Regions from separate parts of the Asticcacaulis aquihabitans genome, predicted to be linked through region 1. Evidence: riboswitches for the same ligand, from Rfam matches in the RefSeq annotation. Region 1 holds a riboswitch; the other holds the start of a gene.

Region 1 (4,070 bases):
GTAGGGACCGTAAGGACAGGTCGGAGCTAACCACGGCCAACTGCCTGCTCAGGGGCGGATATGGGGTTTCAGGACAGTCGAGTTTTTGCCAACGCGCCAGAATGGTCGAGATATCCGACTCGTTTATCTCGCCAGTGAAGCGACGAAAGTCGAGCAGGACATTATAGTTCCAGGGTTGAGGTACCCGGCGCAGGTGCCCAATTAAGTCGGGCGCTTCATCGCACTCTTCGCGCCAGCGATACAGGCGTATGACCAAAATCAGATTATCAACATCGACGGTCAGGCGAAGATGGGGCCGGCTACTGGTACTCATGATATACTCATTTACGCTACAGCGGGTACTACCTCTGATAGATTTGACCGTAGCGTAAATGAGTTTAACGAAGGCTTTATAGGCGCACCGAATTAGGCGTCGGCGGCAACTTTCATCGAAACGATCTTTCCCGGTGTGCGGGGCGGCTCGCCCTTGGGCAGGGCATCGACATTTTCCATGCCGTCGGTGACTTGTCCCCAGACGGTATATTGGTTGTCGAGGAAACGGGCGTCATCGAAGCAGATGAAGAACTGGCTGTCGGCGGAGTCCGGGTTTTGCGAACGGGCCATCGAGCAGACACCGCGGACGTGCGGTTCGCTGTTGAATTCCGCCTTCAGCTTCTTGCCGGAGCCGCCGAAGCCTTGGCCTTGAGGGTCACCACCCTGAGCCATGAAGCCCGGGATGACGCGATGGAAGACGATGCCGTCGTAAAAGCCTTCACGCGCCAATTCCTTGATGCGGGCGACATGGTTCGGCGCCAGGTCCGGGCGCAGGCGGATGGTGACCGGACCGGTGTCCAGCGTCAGGATCAGGGTGTTTTCGGGATCGTCGGACATGGATGTCTCCTTTGGTTTGGATGCGCCTGACATAGGGGCTCGGTCGCGGAATTGCAAAATAAAACTGGTTGGTGTTGTGCGCGGTACTTATCCGGCGCATTCGTCCGGCTTTTTCTCGCCCGGACCATACATGGCGCAGGACCGGTCGATTTCGTCCTGGATCATTTCGCAACGGTTTTGAACATTACAGGGCGGATGAGTGGCCGGTGAGACCTGGATGCACCGTTTGACGAGGTGGTCGGCCGCGGCCTTGCCGATTTGAGCTAGGCAGGTGCTGTCGGGCGCCAATCTCTGCGGGATGGCGCTCATAGCAACGGCGTTGACGGATGCCTTTTCGTTCATCTGCGAGGCCTCCGCCGGGGTGGCTACGTCCGCCGGCTTTTCGCGTGGGGAACAGGCGGCCAATAGGGCGAGGGCGGAGAGGAGGATGGCTTTGCGCATGACAGGTCCTTTCTGTTCACCGGTTCATAGCAGTGACGCGCGTAAGGAAAAAATAGTTTCCGCAAATCCGGTAAAACCAAGTATAGAGCCGGTCATGAATGACGATACCCAAGATGAACCCCGCCGCCGCATGGTCAAGCCGCCGGAAGGCGGCAATCTGTCTGGCCGAGCCAAGGGGCACACGGCGGTCAAGACAGCGCGCTTTCGCACCCAGTCTTCGGCGAAGTGGCTGGAGCGGCAACTGAATGATCCATACGTCCAGAAGGCCAAGGCCGAAGGATGGCGTTCGCGCGCTGCCTTCAAGCTGATCGAATTGGACGAGCGATTCCATTTCCTGCGCAAAGGGGTTCGCGTGGTCGATCTGGGCTGTGCGCCGGGTGGTTGGGTGCAGGTTGCTATCAAACGCGGCGCCTCCCATGTCGTCGGCGTCGATCTGTTGCCGGTTGACCCGATCGCAGGCGCGGAAATGATCGAAGCGGATTTCACCGACCCCGCCATCGGCCCACGTCTGATGGAAATGATGGGGGGGAAGCCGGATGTCGTCCTGTCGGACCTGGCTCACAACACGGTCGGGCATAAGCAGACCGACCACCTGAAGATTATGGGCCTTCTTGAAATGGCCGGGGATTTTGCGCTTGATAATCTGAAACCTGGCGGCACGTTTGTCGCCAAGGCGTTTCAGGGGGGCGAAACCGAGCAACTGCTTCTTAAGCTAAAGCACACCTTCGACACGGTGAAGCATTTCAAGCCGAAATCTAGCCGCGCCGGTTCGACGGAAATCTATATTGTCGCCCAAAATTACAGAGGTTCATAATCTTTGGGGGCTCATAATTTCGGGGGCTGATAATTTGGTTGTCGCAATGTACCGGCAGGATTAGGATTGCCACCAACCTGGAGGGGCCATGAAAAAGCTGCTTGCTGCCTTTATTGTCGTTGTGCTGGTTTTTCTGGCGATCTGGACCGTTCCCTACTGGACGCATGGCTCTAAGGATGTTGTAGTGACCGGCGTCGATCATAAAGTCATGAAGGACCACGGGCAGGTGAAAGACGTCTATCTCGTCTTCACTACCGACGAAACCTACAAGAATGTCGACAGCCCGGCTTACCTGAAGTTCAATTCTTCCGATATCCAGGGGAAGCTGATCCAGACGGGGCGTTTCCGCATCAGCTATTACGGTTTCCGGATTCCGGTGTTTTCCATGTATAAGAATATCACCAAGGCCGAAAAAATTTCTTAGCTTTTCGGCTCCTATGCGGTGGCAGGGCGGTATCTTCTTGGCTTTACGATAGGGACCTGTTATTTCGGTCCTGCCCGGACGAGACGCGCCGTACCCGGTTAAGACAAGACGACGCCTGTTTGTTTTTGACAAAAGAGCGTGATTGCAATGTCGTCATTTCTTCCCTTGCCATGGGTATGCCTTATCACTGCCGGGCTGTTCGAAGTCTGCTGGGCTATAGGTCTTAAGTACAGCCAGGGCTTTACCAAGCCCGCAGCCTCCATATTCACCGTCGTTACCTTAGCACTGAGCATGTTTCTGCTCGCCAAGGCTGTGGAAACCCTGCCGATCGGTACCGCCTATGCGATCTGGGTCGGTATAGGCGCCTTGGGGGCGGCCATCCTCGGCATATTTGTGTTTCATGAGGCCGTCACGCCACTGCGTGTGGTTTTTCTTGCCATGCTTTTATGCGCAATTGTTGGCTTGAAGGCGACGTCGGGCGGTTCTGCGTGATCGCGCCGTGACCTTTGAAACAAATATTTTCCTTGAAGGTCTTTACGTAGCCGTTCGATTCCCATAGGAACAACCCGCAAAATGGAGAGTTCCTTATGGAAATACGCGAAGGCTTAACCTTCGACGACGTTTTGCTGGAGCCCGGTCCCTCGGACGTGGTGCCCACTCAGGTCGATACGAAAACCAAATTCACCCGCGAATTGACGCTCAATATCCCGCTGGTCTCTTCGGCCATGGATACGGTCACCGAAGCGCGCTTAGCCGTCGCCATGGCGCAGGCCGGGGGAATGGGTATTGTCCACCGCAATCTGACGGTTGAAGAACAGGCCGACGAAATTCGCTCGGTCAAGCGTTTCGAGTCGGGCATGGTCATCAATCCGATTGTCATCCATCCAGACACCAAGCTGGCGGAGGTGAGGGATATCATCGCGCGCAAGCATATTTCTGGCTTTCCGGTTGTCGAGCGTGAGACCAACAAGTTGGTCGGTATCCTGACCAACCGTGACATCCGCTTTGAAAGCGACGGTTCCAAAATCGCCGCCGAAGTGATGACGACGGAAAACCTGATCACCGTTCGCGAAGGCATCGACCAAGACAAGGCGCGCGGCCTGATGGCCAAGCACCGGATCGAACGCATTATTGTCGTTGATGAGGCCTATCATGCGGTCGGCCTGATCACGGTCAAAGACATGGAAAAGAGCCAGGCCTACCCGCTGGCGGCCAAGGACGGCGCAGGTCGCCTGCTGGTCGGGGGCGCATCGACGGTCGGCGACGCCGGCTTTGAGCGCTCGATGGCGCTGGTTGAGGCCGGTGCCGACGTGGTGGTTATCGACACCGCCCACGGCCATTCGATCCTGGTGTCTCAGGCTGTGTCACGCCTGCGCAAGGAAACCAACAAGGTTCAGATCATTGCAGGCAATGTCGCGACCTATGACGCCACGCGTGCCCTGATCGACGCAGGCGCTGACGCGGTTAAGGTCGGCATTGGTCCTGGGTCCATCTGCACCACGCGCATGGTCGCCGGTGTTG
Region 2 (4,070 bases), 1.0 Mb from region 1:
CAGAACGTCGCTTGGCCGACCAGGTCGAGCGCCAGGCTGGAGAGGCCGAGATCGACCTCCAGACTGGGGGCGTGGCCGCACCAGGCGCTCAGGCGCTGGCCCAGGACAAGGGCGTCATCGCCCAGACGAAGAACGTAGTCGAAAATCGGATCTGGCATAGGAGGTTCCTGCCTGTACTATTGCTTATCGTTATCAACGGTAGGAGCGGGCGCGACGCCTCGATACAAAAAATGCTGCATACCTTTCGGCTGCAGCATTCTGAGTCGTGGGCGGGACGATAGTGCGCGGATAGGGCGGATCGCCGGAGCGGTCAGCTGATCCGGAGTGGTGATCCGGTCAGCGTGGGTAAGCGGCGATACGTGCATCTGTGCGGTCTTGTGGCGTTTCTCTTATCGTTGAAAAGACACTACAAAATTCCGGACCTAGGGTCAATTTCAAAAATTGACATTTCTGTCAAATTTGGAAATTTACCTGAAATTTCGCAAAATTTCTCACGCGTTAGCACAATCAAAAGAAATTATGCTGCGCTATTGTGCACCTGGATTCAAAGAATCATGCAGGGCGTCAAGGAGGCTGTTCGGGCCGGGTTGATCGCCAGTCAGTTCCCAGATCATGACGCCCGCGCCGACCTGACGCGCTAGTTCGGCCTTGGCGCGAATGGTGGGGCGGCCATTGTAGGTCACGTAGTCGCAGCCGTTGCATGGCTTTCCGATGATGTCATTGGCGGCAACCGTATCGCCGTAGGTCGCCAGCAGGCCCTTGTAATCAAGCATTCCGTTGGCATAGGTGCCGAAGGCGTGACCGTAGAAGGGGACCCCAAGAACCAGTTGCGCCTTGGTGACGCCACGCGCCTGCCAGACGGCTATATCGCGTTTGGCCATGGCCAGGCTGGAATGCTCTTGGCCAGCCGTACCCCAGCTTGGGCCTACGCCGTCATAGGACATGATATTCACGTAATCGAAATAAGGAATGCTATCGACCGGGATCATGCCGCCTTCGGCCGATGCGGTTGCGCAGGTTAGAAGTTTATGACGCGCCTTCAGGCCTGCGCTCAGGTCGCGGATAAAGGGCGTGTATTCGCCGGCCCTATCGATGGCCGTGAGCACCTGCCATTCGAGATCGACATCCAGCCCGTCCAGACCGGTTTCATCCACGAAGGCAAGCAGGTTTTGCACCAGAGGGGTTCGGTTTTCGGGCTTGAGCAGGGTAGGCCAGTCGCCCGAACAGGCCGGAATAATACCGCCCCCGAGCGAGATGAGCACCTTGACACCCGATGCATGCGCGCGGGCGATTACGGCCTTGACGTCGGCCAGGGGCGTCGGACCATGGCCATGGGTATCCATGCAGGCCATCTGGGTGTCGCTGACGATTTGCCCTTGCGCGTCGGGATTGACGAAGGACAGATTGATATGGGTGACCTTGCTTAAATCGATGGTGTCCATATGCGGCAGCATGGGCCCCTTGAAGGCGGGCAGGTAGCCGATGACGACCGGCTTCGAAGCCGGCTTGGCAGCGGCCGGGAGAGCCATAACGGTGGCAGACAGGCAAAAGGCGCCGGCAATCAGGTGTTTCATCGCGACGTTCCCTCTGGTTTTATCCACTCTATGGTTTTGTCGAAAGTGGCATTGTTATTGGTCATAATCAACAAGACCAATTTTATTTTTCTCCCTTGATCGCCTCTCATTGAGAAAGCGCGCGGGACGCGGTATGAAACGAGCAGATATTCTCCGGACGAGGTGCGCCGTACCCGGTCAAGACAAGACGACGCCATTATCTGAGTCGCATCATGTCCAAAACCAATACCAAACTATGGGCGATTGTCGCCATATTGATCGCCATCGTTTCGGTGCAACTGGGGGCGACCCTGGGCAAGCACCTGTTTCCGCTGATTGGCGCCGCCGGTACGACGGCCGTGCGTCAGTTCTTCGCCACCGCTGCGTTGTTGATCGTCTTTCGTCCGTGGCAGGGCGGTCCTGAACGCAGGCATTGGCCTGTCCTGGGGCTTTACGGCGCCATTCTCGGGATCATGAACCTCGTCTTCTATATGTCCCTGGCGCGTATTCCGCTCGGGATCGCCGTGGCGCTCGAATTTTCAGGCCCGCTGGCGGTGGCGATTTTCGGGTCGCGCAAATGGAGCGATTTCATCTGGGTCGGTTGTGCCGTCGCCGGCCTTTTGATCCTTCTGCCCTGGACGCAGGGCGCCGGCGCGCTCGATCCGCTCGGTGTCGCTTTGGCCCTAGTCGCCGGGGTGTGCTGGGCCGCCTATATTATCGTCGGGCAGAAGGTCGGCGATCGCGTGCATGGTGGCAAGGCCGTGGCGCTTGGCATGGCGTTTTCCATGCTATTTACGGTCCCGGTCGGCGTTGTCGCCGCCGGCGCGTCCTTGTGGTCGTGGAGCCTTTTGCCCTACGGCATTGGCATAGGCATTCTGGCCAGCGCCATTCCGTATAGCCTGGAGATGATCGCGCTTAAGGCCATGCCGGCCAAAACGTTCGGCCTGATGATGAGTCTTGAGCCCGCTGTCGCCGCCGTGCTTGGGCTGGTCATTCTTCACGAATTGCTGACGCCTCTGCAATGGCTGGCCGTCGCCCTGATTATCATTGCGTCGGCGGGCTCGACCATGACGTCGAAACGGCCGCCGGCGGAACCGGTTTGATATCCGTTAGGCCGTTACGATAAACCCATCCTCTATGCGGACGGGCCAGGGCGTCAGGGATTGGCCGGCGCAGGGGCCACCGACGCACCGGCCCGATGAAATCTGAAACAGGGCGCCGTGCCAGCTGCATGCAATCAGATCGGCGCGAGGTGTCAGGTAGTCGTCAAGTTCCTGCGCCAAGGGCAAGCCGGCGTGTGGGCAGCGATCGACATAACCGTAATAGGCGTCCGCCTTGCGGACGACAAAGCCATGAAAAAAGGCCTCACCGATTTGCAGTACGAAATTACGCGCGGCGTCCGGCTTGATCAGGTCCTCGGCCCCCAGCCTGACACCGGCGGGCGTGGCGTAGACGCGTGTCGTCACCGATTGGAATCCACCGTATCGGCATCGGGCTGATGGCGCGGGTGGGCGCGCACGAAGGCCGTGTGTTCATCGCACCGTTCGTTGACGGCGCGAATGTGCGGGTAGGGATCGAGGCTGACGTTGAAGCGCTGGGCGGAAAAAACCTGCGGCACCAGGAAGCAGTCGGCCAGGGTCGGCACGTCGCCAAAGCAGTAGCCACGGCCATGGCGGGCAATCAGGCTTTCCAGTGCGGTAAACCCTTCGGCAATCCATCCGGTCGCCCATACCTTGGTGCGCGTGTCGTCTGCGCCCAGTTCAGCCTTCAGTTCACGCAGGACGCGCAGATTATTGAGCGGGTGGATGTCGCAGGCGACCAGCGCCGCCATGGACCTGACGACCGCGCGATCGGCCGCCGCCTGGGGCAGAAGGGGTGGCTGCGGACAGGTCTCTTCCAGCCATTCGATGATGGCGGAGCTCTGGGTCAGGACCTGGCCGCCGATGTCGAGCGCCGGAACGAGACCTTGCGGGTTCAACGCCTTATAGGCTGGGTCATGATGCGCATTGGTTCGCAGGTCATGGCCGATGGCCGTGTAGTCCAGGCCTTTCAGATTGAGTGCGATCCGAACACGGTATGCGGCGCTGGAGCGCCAGTAATCATGCAGCTTGAGCATTTCCTGTCCCTTATATCGCGGGTACAATGATCCCGCGGCAATCGCCGAAACCGAGCGAAACAAAGCCGTCTGCTTCGGCGTGTGCCCTTAAGATAAGCTCATCGCCGTCCTCAAGAAAGGTTCGCGTCTCATTTGACGGTAAAGTCACGGGCTTTTTACCGCCTTCGGAGATTTCGAGCAGGCTGCCCGCGCTGTCCGGCGTCGGGCCGGAAATGGTGCCGGTTCCCAGAAGGTCGCCCGGTTGCAGGTTACAGCCGTTAGACGCGTGGTGCGTGAGCAGTTGCGCTACGGTCCAGTACATGTGACGCGCCTCGCTGTGGCTCAGACTATAGGCCGGAAGGTTCTGGGCGCGCATTTCCTGGGTGCGCAGGGTCACTTCGAGTTTCAGGTTCAACGCGCCG

What was found. A riboswitch is a leader RNA that binds a small molecule or an ion and turns the genes downstream of it on or off. The one in region 1 is predicted to bind guanidine.
Region 2: it holds a riboswitch for guanidine, as region 1 does, so the genes downstream of both, RCJ00_RS06360 (EamA family transporter) here and RCJ00_RS01755 (SMR family transporter) in region 1, are expected to answer to the same signal.

Annotation. Positions count from the first base shown of each region.
Region 1 is NZ_JAVGWM010000001.1:366,508-370,577, reverse strand. Features, by position in the region: gene RCJ00_RS01780 (hypothetical protein) at 1-313, opposite strand, end outside; gene RCJ00_RS01775 (peptidylprolyl isomerase) at 406-870, opposite strand; gene RCJ00_RS01770 (hypothetical protein) at 958-1,311, opposite strand; gene RCJ00_RS01765 (RlmE family RNA methyltransferase) at 1,406-2,125, shown strand; gene RCJ00_RS01760 (DUF1523 family protein) at 2,214-2,549, shown strand; guanidine-III (ykkC-III) riboswitch at 2,598-2,666, shown strand; gene RCJ00_RS01755 (SMR family transporter) at 2,697-3,041, shown strand; gene guaB (IMP dehydrogenase) at 3,137-4,070, shown strand, end outside.
Region 2 is NZ_JAVGWM010000001.1:1,379,709-1,383,778, reverse strand. Features, by position in the region: gene paaC (1,2-phenylacetyl-CoA epoxidase subunit PaaC) at 1-158, opposite strand, end outside; gene RCJ00_RS06365 (glycosyl hydrolase family 18 protein) at 528-1,574, opposite strand; guanidine-III (ykkC-III) riboswitch at 1,700-1,771, shown strand; gene RCJ00_RS06360 (EamA family transporter) at 1,787-2,656, shown strand; gene RCJ00_RS06355 (Rieske (2Fe-2S) protein) at 2,663-3,019, opposite strand; gene maiA (maleylacetoacetate isomerase) at 3,016-3,669, opposite strand; gene fahA (fumarylacetoacetase) at 3,680-4,070, opposite strand, start outside.